2 regions of the Vibrio sp. KUL80 genome follow, and region 1 is predicted to be linked to the other one. Evidence: riboswitches for the same ligand, from Rfam matches in the RefSeq annotation. Region 1 holds a riboswitch; the other holds the start of a gene.
The links. Region 1 has a riboswitch for cobalamin ahead of AC6I8U_RS17750 (cobalt-precorrin-5B (C(1))-methyltransferase). Riboswitches for the same ligand answer to the same signal wherever they lie in the genome.

Region 1 (9,408 bases):
CGATCTTTTCGTCGCCTATGAGCTAACCAACAATATCACTAGAGGTAGCGAAGAAAGCCTCGCTTTAGCGGGTATTTTTACCACTTTCCCAAACCCTGAAATTACTGTGTTTAAGGCAGCGTTCGTTGAGGTGGTTATTACTGCGACGTTGATGGGGCTGATTCTTGCGTTAACCGATGATGGCAATGGTGTTCCAAAAGGTCCATTAGCGCCACTATTGATCGGTATTCTGGTTGCTGTTATTGGTGCTGCAACCGCACCGTTGACTGGCTTTGCGATGAACCCTGCTCGTGATTTCGGCCCTAGGGTGTTTACGTTTATAGCGGGCTGGGGAGAGAACACATTCACAGGTGCGAGAGACATCCCGTACTTCATTGTGCCAATCATCGCACCGGTCGTTGGGGCAATCATTGGTGGAGCAGGTTACCGATTCTTCATTACGAAAGGCTTAGAGCTTCAAGAGCAGTAGATTTAGCTAACTGGGTGGTTTTTATACGAGATAGCTTAACAGAGTGAGACCTAGACGATGTTTCTGACGTCTTAAAATACAATCAAAACGCTGGTTCAATTACATTGGGATATGTATCACTGAATTGTAGTTGGATACTGTGTAGTGTGTTTTTTAACCAGTTTAAGCGTAATGAGTAAGGTGACAGAGTGAACACGGATCTAGTTTTTGAGTCGAAGGGTATCACTAAAGTCATGCAGGACTTTGCTTATGCTACGGGTTTGGCCGTTGTTCTGGTGAATCTAGAGGGAAAAGAAGTATCTGACAGCATTAACTTTAGTAAGTTTTGTATAAAGATCCGCAAGAATCGATCATTGAATGAGAAGTGCAGAGCAAGTGATCGGTGCGGCGGGTTGGAGGCGACAAAGGTTAACCGGCCCTGCATATACAAGTGTCATGCAGGGTTGACGGACTTTTCAATTCCCATTGAGATAGGAGGTAGTCTTGTTGGTTTTGCGCTATGCGGCCAGGTAAAACTTGATGACCCAGTCAATCTGGATGATGTGCAAGAAATTGATAATAGTTGGATGAAAGATCCTGAACTCGTTGAATACTATGACCAAATACCGCAAATTGATTACAAGCGGCTGTTTGCTTCCGCCGACTTACTAAAGACACTGATTGATGATTCGGTCAAGAGTAAGTTGGATGTGATGGTCATCAATGATAAAAGTGATATTAAGTCGTTGTTTGCAAGCGATAGCCAAATTAAGTCAAGTCATACTCGTATACACAAAGCAATACGATATATTGAACGGCATTATTTCGAAGACTTAAAGTTGGAAGATGTTGCAGAGTATGTCTATTTGAGTCCACATTATTTTAGTAAGTTGTTTAAGAAAGAGGTAGGGGTTGGATTCAACCATTATCTTAATAGTCAACGTTTAATAGGTGCTAAGAAAATGTTGCAATATAGTGATTGGCCTGTTTCGCGCATCGCTAGTAATTTAGGTTACTCCTGTTCAAGTTATTTTTGTAAAGTATTTAAGAATGCACATGGAATGACGCCACAAGAGTTCCGAGATGAAAATATGATGACGCAGAAGGAAGACCTATTAGAGAATGCAATGATCTAACTTCCATCGACACTTAAAGACAAAGCCAGGCTCCGTAAAAGACCTGGCTTTTTGTTTATTTATTATACTGTAATACTAATAAATTGGCACATCGCTGTAATTATTTGTCGTCTTGTCTTGTTTCGTTGTTAAGACACATTATGAACGCCTTTGTATGGTTACAATGTCTACAGTTATCTTATGTAGAGGAATGCTGTTATGGCTTTTGCACTAAATGTACCAAAGTTGAGTTTTACTGGTGAAGGAGCAGTTGAAGAATCTGTTGCTATTCTGGCTCAGAAGAATCTCAACAAGGCTTTGGTCGTTACTGACAAAAATTTGGTTGATCTTGGAATTTTAGATTCGCTGTTTGCTGCACTAAAAGACGCAGATTTTGAGTACGTTGTTTTTAGTGAAGTGACTCCGAATCCCACGGCTAGCTTGGTTAGAAAGGGCGCGGCATTTTACCAAGAATCGGGTTGTGACTGTTTCATTGCAGTCGGTGGCGGTAGTCCAGTAGATTGCGCTAAAGCTATTCGCATTGTGACGTCAAACGAAGGTGATATCTGTGACTTTAATGGCGTCGGCCTTGTTAAAAATGAGGGTGCGTTCTTTGTCGCGATCAATACAACGGCTGGTACTTCTGCCGAAATGACTTCTAACTCGGTCATTACCGATGAAGATAATGCTGTAAAAATGGTTATCGTTGACGCGAAGCAAATTCCAGATGTTGCGGTTAACGATCCAACGCTAATGGTTGGGTTGCCTAAATCAGTAACGGCAGCGACCGGTATGGATGCGCTGACCCATGCTATCGAGTCTTATGTGACGCCAGGCGCTCATACATTAACTAAACCAACAGCGCTAGAAGCGATCCGTTTGATTGCCAAATGGCTTCCTGTTGCGGTTGAAGATGGCTCAAACCTTGAAGCGCGTGAGCAGATGGCCTGTGCTCAATTCCTTGCAGGGATGTCTTTCAATAGTGCAGGTTTAGGTCTCGTACACGCGATGGCGCACCAACCAGGCGCAACTCATGATCTACCACACGGTGTGTGTAATGCGATTCTATTGCCAGTCGTTTGTCAGTTCAACGCAGAGACAAATCCAGAACCTTTCCGCGCGGTAGCGGAAGCGATGGGTGGTATCACGTTTGACTTGAACGATGTTCAAGCTGCCACGCTTGCAGTCGATCTAATCAACAAGCTTTCTAAGGAAGTCGGTATCCCTTCAGGCTTTGGTGAGTTGAATATTGCTGAAACGGATCTGAGCGGTTGGATTGATAAAGCGATGGCTGATGTCTGTTTAGGTGGTAACCCAAGACAGCCTAGCCCTGAAGAGGTATTGGCTCTGTATAAACAAGCCATGTAATGCGCCGCTAATGTATTGACTGTGGCAAGACTTATTCTGTTGATTTGGACTAAGATTTGCCGCAGTAAATAAACTAAGGGCGTCAGTGCAAACGGCTGTAAAGATAAAGGAGTTGAAGTTGATTGTAATTGAAGCTGTAGAGTCGGTATTTCAAAACATTGTGTTTGTGACTCTGTTATTACTTTTAGTCTCATCAGCTTGCGAAATGATCGCTTAGTTTATTAGTCCCTTGGATTAACGACATCACAATAGTTATTTGTTCGCTAACTGTATTGAGAGTTTTAAAGCAAAAAATACTTACAAAGTTATTTGGTAACTACTTTTGTAGACAAAAGTGAATCAGGTGTAACTCCTGGACTGTACCCGCAACTGTGATCGAGAGTCATCTCGAAAGTCAGAGCCTTGCCAAACAACCATACCCATTTAACAACCTGGGCGGGATCACTCAGCGTCGTTTATCGATAGATATCGACACCTGTCCATTTTATGCACAAATGACTAGAGAGATGTATTTTGTGGGCAAACTCAAGTGTTCAAAATCGAAACGTGACCTTAGAGAGGGTTATACCACGGGTGCTTGTGCTGCAGCGGCAGCAAGAGCAGCGGTTCGTGGTTTGATTGAACAACTGCCAAGCAAACACATCACTATACAAATACCAAACAAACAATGGGTCACCTTTCAGCTTGAACGGATGGAGATAGATACGTCTGTTTTAGTTGGCGTGAAAAAAGATGCGGGAGATGACCCCGACTGCACGCATGGATTAGAAATCCAATGCAGCGCAAAGCTATCGGCTAATAAGGGGATCAGGCTCAAAGGTGGCCATGGTGTTGCTGTGGTAACCAAACCAGGATTAGAGTTACCAGTCGGGAGTGCGGCTATTAATCCAGTACCGAGAGCCAATATTATCGAAATGGCACAATTAGAGTGGGTGAGTGCGCCGATAGAGCTACAGAATACCTTTGGGGTTGAGTTGACAATCATCGTTCCCAATGGTGAGCAAGTTGCTAAGCAAACAATCAACGACCGACTTGGATTGTTAGGTGGTATTTCGATATTAGGAACGCGAGGTACGGTAAAGCCTTACTCGACGTCTGCGTATGCCGCGTCGGTGCGTCAATCGATCCAAATTGCCGCGTCAAATGATCTCGACACTATTGTCCTGACTACTGGCAGTCGCTCAGAAAAGGCAGCAACCAACATGTTGCCTGATGTAAATCCGATGGCGTTAATTCAAGCAGGCGATTTCATTGGCGTAGGTCTGCGGGCCGCAAAGCGGTATCAGCTTAACAAAGTCATTTTGGTCACCATGATTGGCAAAATGGGAAAGTTGGTATCAGGGCGCATGATGACACACGTATCGGGCCACGGTATTGATTTTTCTCACCTATCTCAGTTGGCGCTAGAAGAAGAGATAGATAGTGCTGTTTGTCGCGAGATAGCGCATGCAAACACAGGACGGCATGTTCTCAATTTGGTGAGTAAACACCATCCTAAAACCTTCTTTAACCGATTGTGCAATGAAACCCAAAAACATGCACTTTACTACGTCAAGTGTGGACTGGAAATTGATGTGATCTTGATTGATTTCGATGGGTCTCCACTAGGGCGTTCACATCAACCTATTCGAATGGAAGCTACAGGGTAACAATGATGAACTCTACTCAAGCCAATATCGCTCTCCCCGAATGTATGCATCAGCTTACTAAAAAAGGGCGTGAAATTGAAACGGACTCGTTCTCGATAATTGATCAAGAAATAGAACAGTTTCATGGCGGACACCACTTTGATAATAAAAGCTGGGAAGTCGTAAGACGAGCAATTCATACCACGGGAGATTTTGAGTTTTCGAAGCTGTATCGCTTTAGTCAAGATGCGGTCGACGCTGGTGTTACGGCATTGCAACAGGGATGCCCAATTGTCAGTGACGTTACCATGATATCAAGTGGCATTAGTAAGCAACGAATTCAGGTTTACGGCAATGGGGTCCATTGTTTTATCAGCGACCTCGAGGTCATTCACAAAGCGCGCATGCTTGGTGAAACTCGAGCGGTGGGAGCCATGAGAAAGGCACGGGACCAAGGGTTGCTGGACAACGCGATTATAGCGGTTGGAAATGCGCCAACCGCCTTATTTGAAGTACTAAGAATGGTTGACGACGGAGAGATAGAGCCGGCACTCATCATTGGTATTCCGGTTGGATTCGTCAATGCTCAAGAGTCCAAGCAGGCTTTGCTAGAGCAAAAAAAAGTCGACTTCATTACCAGTGTGGGGCGCAAAGGCGGTAGTCCATTAGTCGTGTCCACCATTCATGCCTTGCTCTACCAGACGGTGTAGTTATGGCGATCAATATTACCGTAGTCGGTGTTCAAGAGGATGGTTGCGTTAGCCTTTCAAGCAAGGCTGTTAATGCTGTCAGCCAGGCACGTGTTGTAGCAGGGCACCCTCGGCATCTTGCTTGGTTTCCCCAGTTCAAGGGCTTGTTCTTAGATATGACTGATGGCTTTTCATCTTGGTTGCTACAGGTCATAGAAGAGAGTGCAGAGGGCGGAGTGGTTGTTTTAGCATCAGGCGATCCGCTGTTTTTCGGTATTGGAACCACGTTACTTAAGCAGCTACCGAAACAAGAGCTTGCCTTCATCCCATCACACAGTTCGCCTCAGCTTGCATTCTCTCGCTTAGGTATCTCGTGGCCTAGGGCGCAATACCTCTCTTTGCATGGCAGAGAGCTCATTGGCATCGTCTCGCAAATGCAAAGTGCAGAGCTCTACGTGTTGTTGACGGATGGTACCAATACACCTCAGAGGATAGCGTCGCACCTGGTTGAGTTTCACCAGTTGCAATGGAAGCTCAGCGTGTGTGAGCAGTTGGGTAGCGTAGAAGAAAGGATCACGAGCTTCAACGTTGAAGAGTTAGCCAACTGTCAACACGACTTCGACAGCCTGAATATTATTGTTGCCGAGCGTCTTGTTGACATTAGGTGGGGTGGACATGGTCAGTTTGCCAGTGATCACAGCTTTGCAAAGCGCACACCGAAAAATGGCCTCATCACTAAGGAATCGATACGAAATCTCGCCATCACTCAACTAAAAGTGCAAGCAGAAGATGTTGTTTGGGATATCGGCGCGGGGTCCGGGTCGATAGCTATTGAAGCCGCGAAGTTTGCGGTTGAGGGGACGGTTTATGCGGTCGAGTGTAATGCTGAGTGCTTTGACGCTATCGAAGCGAACCGTCGTTCTCATGCGACAGACAATGTCCAGTTGATAAAACACAAAGCGCCCGCAGGGTTACCTGAACTGCCATCACCCAATGCCGTGTTCATCGGTGGGTCGCGAGGTCAAATGAATGACATATTGGAGCTGTGCTGGGAAAGATTGCATAGCCATGGGCGAATGGTGGTTTCGGCGGTGACGTTTGACACGGCAAGTGAAGTGTATCAATGGCTTAGAACGAATTCCGTCGACTTTGATGTTCAGTTAATCAACATATCGCATCTTCAACCACTGGCTCACTATCACCGATACCAGGCTGAGAATCCTATACACCTTTTTTGCATCATCAAAAATCAAGAACAATCATCGAAAGACGCAGAGTTACTGCGTGATATGGAGTAGTTTCATGACCGATACACCATTAGGAAAGTTGTACGCAGTTGGCGTTGGGACAGGAGATAGTGAGTTGTTGACACTAAAAGCTGCTCGTTTGATTCAGACTGCAGATGTTATCGCTATTCCCGAGAAGAACAAAGGCAAAGCGGATTCATTTGCGTGGGAGATTGTCACTGGCGCTATTGCCGAGAGCGATATTTTGGGTGAGCGTTGTTTTTTGCACTTTCCGATGACGCGCGATGCGTCGGTTAATGTGCCTGCTTGGCAATCTGCAGCAACGAGCATCCTCCAGCATCTAAGGTTAGGGAAATCAGTGGTATTTGTCACCGAGGGTGACCCGTCGGTATTCAGTACTTGGGCTTATATTCAAGAAGAGCTTTCAGCTTTGGTGCCAGAGCTAATGCCAGAGATCGTCCCCGGAATTACATCAATTACCGCCGTGCCTGCGGTTACAAAGATCCCCCTTGCTGACGGTAGAGAACGATTCTGCGTGGTACCGACAACTTATGGAATCGAGTGTCTAGATAGATTGGTCGCGGAGTTTGACACAATCATGTTTATCAAAGCTGGAAGGATGATCCCTGCGCTATCCGCTAAGTTCAAACAACTTGGACTACAAAATAATGCTACCTATGTGTCGCATGCAACGACTGAACGACAAGAGATCTACACCAACCTAGATGATGTACCTGAAGAGCACCGATATTTTTCGATGGTGCAGCTATCGATTCGCAGTCGTAGCGGTGTTCTTCGCGGTAAACAGGATGATCTGAATTCGATTCCAAGTCAGCCTGTTATTAGCAATGAAACAGTAGCTTTAACTTAGAGACGACGTAGATATGAAGAAAATTGCCATCTACGCCATCACTAAAAATGGAACTCAAATCGCCACTAAGCTGGGGCGCGATCTTCCTTTTGCCGATGTGTTTGTTACACATGGTGTTAAAAGTCCTTTAAGTCGTACTCAGAAATTGGAATTGCCGCTTTCGCAATTTATATCGGAACGGTTTTCCAAATACGATGCTCACATATTTATCTGTGCGACAGGGATTGTTTCACGCACTATTGCTTCTCTTGTAAACGATAAACGCACGGATCCGGCAGTGGTCTGTGTCGATGAGCAAGGCAAGTTCGCCGTGTCGATGCTGTCTGGCCATCGAGGCGGCGCGAATGCGTTGACGACAAGGGTTGCATACATTGTAAAAGGTACTCCGGTCATCACTACCGCTTCTGATGTTACGGAGACAGTATCAACGGATATGTTAGGCGCTCGGTTTGGTTGGATGCTTGATCCGGTCACTGAGCCCGCGATTACCTCAGTTTCAGCTGCTATCGTGAATGAAGAACCGGTGCTGATTGCACAACAGGCTGGAGAAAAAGATTGGTGGCCATACGACAAACGGATGCCTTCGCATATTCACTGCCATCACAGCTTAGAGGTTCTGGATAGCTCAAACTACAAGGCAGCAATCCTCGTGAGTGATCAGCGAAATATTGGCTTAAGCTCATGGGACCGTAATGTCGTCATTTGGAGGCCACGATCCCTTGTCTTGGGTGTGGGTTGTGATCGTGGTACGCCACTTTCGGTTTTAATTGCCGGCCTAGAGGCATTTAGTCGACAGTTCAATCTTTCTCTCAGTTGTATTAGATCACTTGCGAGCATTGACCTTAAATCGGATGAGAAAGGATTGCTCGAACTTTCCAAAGCTTATCAGTGGCCGTTCGTCACCTATGCGGCGGCGGAACTTGATAACTTGAAAGGTATTGAGAATCCCTCCGATTATGTACGGAAAGTGACTGGAAGCAACTCTGTATCAGAAGCTGCCGCATTGAAGGCGAGTGGTTGCAATCAATTGACCGTGGCCAAATGGGCGTTCAAAAGCGAAGGTTTCAATATGACAATCGCCTGTTGTCGACTGCAGTACTCTGAACCTTTACCAAAACGCAACCGCAAGAATTGGGTAGGCGAAAAACCACACCATAGTTCTGACAACATTAAGATCAATCTTCATGGGAGCGAGGTGGTTGAAGGTTATCAGTGTAAACCCAAGCATGTTGACTTGGATCGTCCAATGCTCTTTCACACACATCATTTATTGGTATGTGAAGGTGCTCGCTGTGCGAAGCAGGGAAGTAAGAATCTCGCTCATGAGTTAAGAAATATTCTTAAGCGACTAGGTTATGCATCCGGTAATCAACGCATCAAAATCAGTCGCACAATGTGCGCGGGAGCATGCCGAAACAAAGCGACCATGGCCATTTACCAAAGAACAGCGAATGGCAAAACTGGGGCTTTAGTTAATCATGGTGTTTGGCTTAGGGGCGTTGAAGAATTTACAGAGGCACTTTGGGAAGCGCTGTTTACCGCTCTTGCTAAGAATCAACCTATCTCTGAATTATTAGCACCTCGTTTCTTTGCGCCTTTTGAGGAGGTAGAAGTATGAAGCGACTTAGACACTACAACAAGTCAACCGCCATAGTGCTCAGCTGTTTTGGCTCGGTCGTCGAACAGCAACGTTATGTTCGTTTGTTAGAAGAAGCACAAGCAAAGTATCCAAATTGCGAAGTTCGGTTGGCAGTAACATCTCGAATGGTCATTAAAAAGCTATCAAAGGAAAGCCAAATATTCGAGCATCTTCCATCGGTATTAGCCTCGCTCGACCTAGAGGGGTATCAAAGAATACTGGTTGTATCATGTTACTTGTTCCCAACCGATGAACATAAGCAACTGGTCAATGTGGTAGAGGGCTTCCGTCAGTTTTCGCTGTCCAACATCGAACATACCCCAGCCATAGTTCACCATACTCAATTAGCCACCAGTTTATTGAGTGCGATTGATGAGCGGTTCTCACAAGGCAGCGATATCAA
Region 2 (9,408 bases), on a different replicon from region 1:
GGTACAAGTCACTAATGGACTCAGAACAATCGGTTTAAGCCGTTAAGCGCAGCAACACGATATGCCTCTGCCATGGTTGGGTAGTTGAAGGTGGTATTCACAAAATACTCGATGGTATTTGCTTCACCTTTCTGTTCCATGATAGCTTGGCCGATGTGAATGATCTCCGCGGCGCGCTCACCAAAACAGTGAATACCTAGGATTTCTTTCGTCTCTCTATGGAATAGGATCTTCAAGCTTCCGACATCTTTGCCTGCAATCTGTGCGCGCGCGAGATGTTTGAACGAAGAGCGACCTACCTCATAAGGAATTTTGGCTTCCGTTAACTCTTGTTCGGTTTTACCGACTGAGCTGATCTCTGGAATGGTGTAGATACCTGTTGGGATATCTTCAATCAATTTACCTTCAGCTTCGCCACGCGTAATCGCCTGTGCAACAAATCGACCTTGGTCATACGCCGCGCTTGCTAGGCTAGGGTAGCCAATCACATCCCCTACTGCGTAGATATGAGACACTTCGGTTTGATAATTCGTATCGACTTTAAGCTGCCCACGAGAGTCAGCAATCAGACCCACCGCGTCTAGGTTAAGCGCATCGGTATTACCGGTACGACCGTTGGCATACAGTAGGCAGTCGGCACGCATCTTCTTGCCGGAGTTCAGATGGATAATCACGCCATCTTCAGTGCCCTCAATCTTGGCGTAAGTTTCGTCATTACGAATCATCATGCCACTGTTCCAGAAGTGATAAGACAGAGAGTCCGACATCTCATTGTCTAGAAACGCTAAGAGACGTTCACGCGTGTTGATAAGATCGGTTTTCACATCTAAACCACGGAAAATCGACGCGTATTCACAACCAATCACACCAGCCCCATAGATGATGATGTGTCTTGGATCGTGCTCAAGTGACAAAATTGAGTCGCTGTCATAGATGCGTGGATGGTTAAAGTCGACATCTGCTGGGCGGTAAGGTCTTGAACCTGTTGCGATAACAAACTTGTCTGCAGAATACGTATCGACAGTGCCATCTGACTTGGTCACCTCTAGACTATTCTCGCTAACGAAGCGCGCAGTGCCGTAAAGTAGGGTACATTCATTGCGGTCGTAGAAACCTTGGCGCAATCTAGTCTGTTTATCGATGACAGTTTTAGCGTGCCCTAGAATATTGGAAAACGTTGAATGCAGACTGGTGTTATTGCCGCAAAATAGAGGGTTGCTGTTGAACTCAATGATGCGGCTAACCGCATGACGCAAAGCTTTAGAAGGGATGGTTCCCCAGTGTGTACACCCACCACCAACGCTGCTCTCTTTTTCGATGATCGCGACGTTTAGGCCAGCTTTAGTCAGCCCCATAGCAGCACCTTCACCACCCGGACCACTGCCTATCACGATGGCATCAAAATGTTTGGAGCGACTCATATAGTATCCTCGTTGTTTTCCACACCGTTTGGCTCTTAGATAAACCATCAAGGCTTCTAGCCATGCCAACGATGCTTAGGGTTCTTACACTAACAATGGCGAAATTTTAACGGATTATTAACTTAGGTAAATATTACTGCATGAATAGAGTGTGAAAGATCACGCAGTTTTATTGAGGCTTAGCATCGGATAAACGTTTGATGTATGTAAAGTAGTGACACTTACTCGAGTAGAGCCATAGGTTAATGAATTGAGATGCGTAAGCGTTTTTGATAAAAATCGCTATTCACACACTTATACAAAGTGACTATTCGCGCTATATTACAAGCACTCCCTCAATTGCCGTCATCGATGGTAACCAACAAGAGCATCTAGGTTATACATGAAATCAATGGGTATTCGTGCACAACAAAAAGAAAAAACGCGTCGTTCATTGATCGATGCTGCTTTTAGCCAATTGAGTGCTGATCGCAGTTTTTCGAACTTGAGCTTACGTGAAGTCGCGCGCGAAGCCGGTATCGCTCCAACCTCTTTCTATCGTCACTTTAAAGATATGGATGAGCTTGGATTGACCATGGTAGATGAAGGGGGGCTGCTGCTCAGGCAGTTAATGAGACAAGCGCGCCAACGTATTGTCAAAGAAGGCAGTGTGATCCGTACTTCGGTCGAGACGTTTATGGAGTTTATAGAAAGCAGTCCCAACGTGTTCCGCTTATTGCTACGCGAACGCTCTGGAACCTCTTTCGATTTTCGTGCCGCGGTGGCCCGAGAGATCCAACATTTTTCGGCTGAGTTAACCGAGTATTTGGTTAGCACAGGTATGGACCGCGACGAGGCATTTGCACAAGCAGAGGCTTCTGTCGTTCTCGTGTTCAGTTCAGGAGCAGAGGCATTAGACCTCAGCAAAAAAGAAAGATATGAACTGGCGGAGAGGTTAATTGTCCAACTTAGGATAGTGGCCAAAGGTGCACACTGGTATCGCAAAGAACGTGAAAGAAACCGTCAAAAAGAAGGGTCGAACTAATGTCCAATGAAGTGTCCTCCGAAAACCGCGACAGCGGTAAGAAAACCCTAGTACTCGCGCTTATTGCAGGTATGTGTGGTAATGCAATGTTGTCTTGGCTGACCATCAGCGAAGTGGCGTTCTCAGTTTTCCCACTGATTGCACTTGTGCTGTCAGTGCAAGCTCTTTATCAAGAGTATCTTAAAAACCCAATCCCAGAAGATTTCCCACTAGTCGGTCTAGCGGCTTTCTTTGTGGGCGCATTTGGTCATTCTGCCTTTACTAAGGCGCAGTATCCAGATGCCGGTTCCAACTTCTTCGCCATCATGGTGGTGTTAGTATTGCTGTTTTGGATTGGCAAAAAGATGGGTTACATCCTCAAAGAAGCATAAGAGTGCTTCTTGGGTAATAAAAAACGAGCCGCGAATGGCTCGTTTTTTTGTATCGGAGGCTTGATACTTAGGCTTTACGCTCTAGTAAAACACCCGCTTCAATATGATGAGTGAACGGGAACTGGTCAAACAGTGCAAAGCGTGTGATGTGGTGAGTTTCACCTAACACATCTAGGTTGTCTTTTAGGGTTTCTGGGTTACAAGAGATATATAGAATACGCTCATAGCCTTGAACCATCTTACAGGTATCGATATCCATGCCTGCGCGTGGTGGATCAACAAAAATCGTGTTGCAGTTGTAACTCTTCAGATCAACGTTTTGTTGTTGCAGACGTCGAAACTCACGCTTACCTTCCATTGCTTCAGTGAACTCTTCTGCTGACATACGAATGATCTGTACGTTATCAATCTTGTTCGCTGCAATGTTGTATTGTGCTGACTCTACCGATGGTTTTGCTAACTCAGTCGCTAGTACTCGTTCGAAGTTTTGCGCCAGCGCCAATGAGAAGTTACCGTTACCGCAATAAAGCTCGAGTAGGTCACCCTTGCTGTCTTGAGTACAGTCGACGGCCCATTCCAGCATCTTTTGTGCGACCGGACCGTTTGGCTGAGTGAAGCTGTTCTCTACTTGCTGATAGTGGTATGGCTGACCATTTACATGCAGTGTTTCTACGACATAGTCTTGGTCCATCACAATCTTCATCTTGCGCGCACGCCCAATTAGATTCAGCTTAAAGCCCTCATCATTCAGGCGCTGCTTCAATGCTTGCGCTTGTTCTTTCCATGCATCATCAAGTTGGCGATGGTAAAGAAGAGACACAAGGATTTCGCCGCTCATTGTCGATAGGAAATCAACCTGGAACAGTTTCTTTCTCAGAACCTCATTACCTTTCATGGCGTCCATCAGTAGCGGCATTAGGTCGTTGATAAGACGGCTAGCGGCTGGGAACTGATCAACACGGTATTTCTCACGAGTCTCTTGGTTAAACATGATGTAGTACATGTCGTCACCCTCGTGCCATACGCGGAATTCGGCACGCATGCGATAGTGCTTTTCTGGTGAAGTAAATACTTCGAGTTCAGGTGCAGAATACGGCGCCATCATATCGATCAAACGTTGAGATTTTTCTTCAAGTTGAACTTGATAGCCTTCTGGTGTGAAGTCGAGATTTGCCATGGTAATTGCCTATCGTCGTAATGAGTTATCTAAAAGGAGGGCAGATTTTATTCAATCTCCCGTCGTTGTCCAGTGTTTCCCCGAATTGTCTCGTATTCTAACCGCGCATTTATAGCTTAGTTCAATCCGTTATGGACAAATAATCAATCAGTTAATAACATGCGTCCCTAGCTGGTGTGAGAATCAACAAGGACTCTCACTGAAAAGGGAATCTGGTGTAACTCCAGAACTGACGCGCAGCGGTAATAGAGAACGAACCCTCAAGAAGACACTGTTGATCAGACGGGAAGTCGAGTTAGTAGGCGGGGATAGGCATTATCCCAAGGCTCTAAAGTCCGAATACCTGCCAGCAATCGACTCGATGTAATAAATGGAATGCTCGAGTCGTAAGGACTTACGCGATTTAGGACAACATAACTAATGAACAAATCATTTTTGGCGATAGCAGTGGCTGCATCGCTCTCTTCTTATGCTTCTTTTTCACTGGCTCAAGACAGCACCGTTAATAGTGACGAAACTATGGTGGTCACTGCAAACCGATTTGAACAGGCTGAGGATAAAGTTATTGCGCCAGTGAGTGTAGTAACTCGTCAAGAGATTGAAGTTTCGCAGGCAAAGAGCTTATCTGACGTATTACGTCGATTGCCGGGTATCGAAATTGCTCAAAACGGTGGCAGGGGGCAAGCTACCTCAGTATATCTACGAGGTACGAACAGCAACCAAACTCTAGTATTAGTTGATGGAGTGCGTTACAGCAGTGATACCACGGGGTTATCAATTAATCATTTCCCTATTGGTCTCGTTGAACAGGTTGAAGTGATTCGCGGTCCGAGTGCTGCCATTTATGGTTCTGATGCCATTGGTGGGGTTATTAATATCATTACTCGCACCAACGATAACAGAGAGCGGAAGCAGATTAATATCGGAGCGGCAAGTCATGACGGTCGCGAGGCGAACTTCACTGCTAAAACGAAGATGAATGATAACGGCCATATTCAAATAGCTGGTGGGTATGAGCAGAATGACGGTTATGACTTTAAGTCAGCTCAGGATGGTACTAAGTACGGATATGAAAGTCGTAACATGCATCTGGGTTATAAACACGATTTTAATAGTAACTGGAGTGCTCTAGTCGACTATCGTTGGTTTGACAGTTTGACGGATTACAATTCATCAGGAGCTAAAAAAAAGGGTGCGACAGATAATCAGAACTTGGCGGGTCGTGTTGACTATCAAACCGAAGCTTATAAGTCATTCTTGACGTTGAGCTACGCTAAAGTAGAAAAAAAAGATTATTTGGAGTCTGTTGGTGAGAGTAATGCAGATACTATTCTCGACACCAGTGCACTCAATGCGCAATGGTCCAACCTATATCGAATTACCCAGCAGTATTCTCTTGGTGGCGGCTTAGACTATCGCAAAGAAGAACTGGCAGATGGCGCAATGAGTTGGGGAAGTGCTCATGCTTTAGCTGGAGAGAGTCGTGAAAACATCGGTGCTTACGTTTCTGGTAGAGCGGATTATGATAAGTTTTCTGCTGAGGCAAATGTGAGACACGATAAGCATGATAAATATGATAACTACACGACGTGGTCACTAGCAGGTCAATATCGCTTTACGTCGAATTATCAAGCATATGCGAGCGCGGGAACCGCATTTAAAGCTCCTAGTTATAACAGCTTGACTACCAATCCTGATTTACAACCGGAAGATTCACGTAACATCGAATTTGGCTTCGCAGGTTTGACTGGTTTCCTGGATTGGAAACTTTCTGCTTACCACAATAAAGTGAACAACCTAAACATTTGGTATTCAGTGCCTGGTAACCCTTGGGGTAAAACCTATAACATTGACGCAGATATTAAAGGTGTAGAGTTGGAGGGTCGTTTTAACACAGGACCAGTTCATCACACGGTGATTGCTGAGTACAAAGATCATAAAGATGACAATGGTACGCAGCTAGCAAGAAGGGCTAAGGAAAACTATAAGTGGATTGGTGAAGCTAATATCGGAGACTTTGATTTATCTCTGACTTACCTATACACAGGCAAGCGCTTAGACTTGCCGACCGCAAATCCAACTTCAGAAGATTACCTTCCAGCAACCGGGTTGTGGGATGCCGCGGTGTCTTACTGGATAGCTGATAATGTTGCGCTAAGAGCAAGAGTCGACAACTTGTTAGACGAAGAGTACGAGACTGCGAAAGGGTATAGTTCGCCGGGCCGAACGTTCTTTGCGTTGGCTACAGTTAATTTCTAACTTGGTATAATCATTTGTTATAAAGCCACTACACCAGTGGCTTTATTTTTCGTTTGCAGGAATTCTCCATGAAAAACGTCATCATCAGCTGGTCCTCTGGCAAAGATTCCACTCTTACCTTCGAACGCCTAATGGAATCATCCGACTATAATGTTGTTGGTTTATATACTACCCATGTTAAAGGCGAAGTCCCTTTCCAGGTAACTCCTCTAGACGTAGTCCAAATGCAAGCCGATAGATTAGGCATGCCTTTGGTGACTATCGAACTGCCGGAAGTGTTCCCCGCTAATGACGTGTATCAGTCACTCGTTATAGAGGGCGTAAACGCGTCTGGCTTGAACGTAGAGGGCATTGCGTTTGGCGATATGTTCTGCAATGGGATCGTGGAGTATCGGCGCAGCTATGTCGAACCTGCGGGACTAGAAGCGGTGTTCCCACTAGTGGGTGAAGACAGCCATGATTTGGCAAACGAAATTCTAGATAGGGGAATCGAAACCGTTCTGGTCACTGTAGATAGAAATGTACTCTCAGAATCACTTTGCGGAAAACGATATTCACGTGAACTGATTGATGGATTGCCAACGGATGTTGACCCATGTGGCGAGGATGGTGAGTTTCACACTCTAGTTTGTAACTCGAAGTACTTTAGCCACCCTATAGAGATTCAATCTCACTCAGTAGAAACAGCACAGCGCTTTAGCCACCTTAGATACGAAGTCGCATCTTAGAGCTCATGACAGGTTTACCGTCTATTCAGTAGTGAAGTATCATGTGTTCGAACGGGCAACATAAGCTTAATACGATAACGATGAATAGAAAAAACATCCTAATGTTCGATTCTGGTGTTGGTGGTCTCTCGGTGTTTCAAGAGATCGCCTCACTATTACCCAGCGAAAACTACTTTTATCTCTTTGACAACGAAGCCTACCCTTATGGCGAGTTGGCACCAGATGTGCTAGTGGACAGAACGTGTCGCTTGGTTAGAAAAATGATGGTTCGTGAATCCATCGATATCGTGGTTATCGCCTGTAATACCGCGAGTACGATAGTGCTCCCGCACTTGCGAGAGTTACTGAGTATTCCAGTTGTCGGAGTTGTCCCGGCGATCAAACCCGCTTCATTACTATCGAAAAAAGCGGTTGGGCTCATTGCCACTCCAGCGACAATCACGCGCCAGTATACACACGACTTAATTCGGGATTTTGCAGACGACAAAGATGTTAAGCTTCTTGGTAATAGCCAGCTTGTCGATATGGCGGAAAAGAAACTAAGAAATCAAACGATCGATCTTGAGCAACTTAGAGAGATACTAAGTCCTTTGATTGGTAATATCGACGTTGCCGTTTTAGGGTGCACCCACTTCCCGTTAATCAAACAAGAGATATCTATAGTTCTTGGTGGCAACGTTGAGTTGGTGGATTCAGGTTCAGCGATCGCACGCAGAGTAGAAAGCTTGCTTAAAATAAGAGAGCGAGAGAAAGGTTACGGAAGAAGAGAGGTGTTTAGTAGTGCTTCCCCTTATCAAGAAGAAGCACTAAATATTACGTTAAAGCAGCTTGGCTTTAGTCCTGTTCAACTGATGACTCTGGATGTTTCGGATCGTTAGCAATACGAACCTTTAAAGTACGCTGCATATAATCCTTTTCATTGAGCGCTTCGATTGCACCCTCAGCATCGGAGCTGGCCATTACAACAAAACCAAACCCACGGCGCTTACCTGTGCGCTTATCCTTCATTAGCCTTACAGCAAAAACTTCACCGTGCTCAGCAAATAACTCCTTCACATGGGATTCATTCGCTTTGTATGGAAGATTACCCACATAAAGCGTTTTAGTAGATTGAGATGAGTCTGTTGAGGTAGAAGGCGCAGCAGATGAAAACTTAACAACGAAAAATGTGGCTACTACACCAAGAACGAAAGCAACAGCTGGTGGAATGTCGGCGAACTGTGAAAACACAATACCGCCCAAAATAGCGATAGCTATAACCAGAAAAAGAGATTTATTGGAGTCCATATTAAAGTACTACTTATCTTATTGACGAATAATGACATCTATCGTTAACAAATAGATACAAGAATATTACGTAGTTGAGGGTTATTTTTCCAATTAATTGGTGTGATGTATTTCAAATGTTGAATTTTTATCAAGAAACGCGGTCTTTGATGGCTTTTTGAACGAACGGAAATTAATTTGGAAAAAACACTTGTCATCGATGGAGTGATCTCTATAATGCCGCCTCACCGACACGGAGTGAGACGAAAGTCACAAAGCAGCGTCGGTTGAGAGATAAAAGAAAGTTTGAAAAAACGCTTGACTCTCAAAACGGGAAGCGTAAGATACGCACCCCTAACGACGAGACGCGAAGCGGCTCGAGAGTTAGAAAATGTTCTTTAAAAATATAGACCTATCAATCTGTGTGGGCACTCGTTGATGATAATCAAATTAGATACCTCGGTATCAAATTAGGTTTCAATGAAACGAAGTGACCATTGAATCGAAAGATTCAGCACAGTCAATTCAAACATTACTTTATGTAATGTTCAGTATTCATTGAGCCGAACAAAATCTTAAATTGAAGAGTTTGATCATGGCTCAGATTGAACGCTGGCGGCAGGCCTAACACATGCAAGTCGAGCGGAAACGAGTTAACTGAACCTTCGGGGAACGTTAACGGCGTCGAGCGGCGGACGGGTGAGTAATGCCTGGGAAATTGCCCTGATGTGGGGGATAACCATTGGAAACGATGGCTAATACCGCATAATAGCTTCGGCTCAAAGAGGGGGACCTTCGGGCCTCTCGCGTCAGGATATGCCCAGGTGGGATTAGCTAGTTGGTGAGGTAATGGCTCACCAAGGCGACGATCCCTAGCTGGTCTGAGAGGATGATCAGCCACACTGGAACTGAGACACGGTCCAGACTCCTACGGGAGGCAGCAGTGGGGAATATTGCACAATGGGCGCAAGCCTGATGCAGCCATGCCGCGTGTGTGAAGAAGGCCTTCGGGTTGTAAAGCACTTTCAGCAGTGAGGAAGGTGGTGTCGTTAATAGCGGCATCATTTGACGTTAGCTGCAGAAGAAGCACCGGCTAACTCCGTGCCAGCAGCCGCGGTAATACGGAGGGTGCGAGCGTTAATCGGAATTACTGGGCGTAAAG

Region 2: it holds a riboswitch for cobalamin, as region 1 does, so the genes downstream of both, AC6I8U_RS15720 (TonB-dependent receptor domain-containing protein) here and AC6I8U_RS17750 (cobalt-precorrin-5B (C(1))-methyltransferase) in region 1, are expected to answer to the same signal.

Annotation. Positions count from the first base shown of each region.
Region 1 is NZ_AP045842.1:241,125-250,532, reverse strand. Features, by position in the region: gene AC6I8U_RS17765 (MIP/aquaporin family protein) at 1-469, shown strand, start outside; gene AC6I8U_RS17760 (PocR ligand-binding domain-containing protein) at 703-1,584, shown strand; gene fucO (lactaldehyde reductase) at 1,783-2,931, shown strand; cobalamin riboswitch at 3,225-3,355, shown strand; gene AC6I8U_RS17750 (cobalt-precorrin-5B (C(1))-methyltransferase) at 3,447-4,580, shown strand; gene AC6I8U_RS17745 (precorrin-8X methylmutase) at 4,583-5,269, shown strand; gene cbiE (precorrin-6y C5,15-methyltransferase (decarboxylating) subunit CbiE) at 5,272-6,546, shown strand; gene cobI (precorrin-2 C(20)-methyltransferase) at 6,551-7,366, shown strand; gene AC6I8U_RS17730 (cobalamin biosynthesis protein) at 7,380-8,984, shown strand; gene AC6I8U_RS17725 (sirohydrochlorin cobaltochelatase) at 8,981-9,408, shown strand, end outside.
Region 2 is NZ_AP045841.1:3,377,361-3,386,768, reverse strand. Features, by position in the region: gene sthA (Si-specific NAD(P)(+) transhydrogenase) at 21-1,421, opposite strand; gene fabR (HTH-type transcriptional repressor FabR) at 1,804-2,445, shown strand; gene AC6I8U_RS15730 (YijD family membrane protein) at 2,445-2,816, shown strand; gene trmA (tRNA (uridine(54)-C5)-methyltransferase TrmA) at 2,884-3,993, opposite strand; cobalamin riboswitch at 4,149-4,358, shown strand; gene AC6I8U_RS15720 (TonB-dependent receptor domain-containing protein) at 4,414-6,252, shown strand; gene AC6I8U_RS15715 (Dph6-related ATP pyrophosphatase) at 6,321-6,980, shown strand; gene murI (glutamate racemase) at 7,061-7,858, shown strand; gene AC6I8U_RS15705 (RNA recognition motif domain-containing protein) at 7,815-8,267, opposite strand; rRNA gene AC6I8U_RS15700 (16S ribosomal RNA) at 8,824-9,408, shown strand, end outside.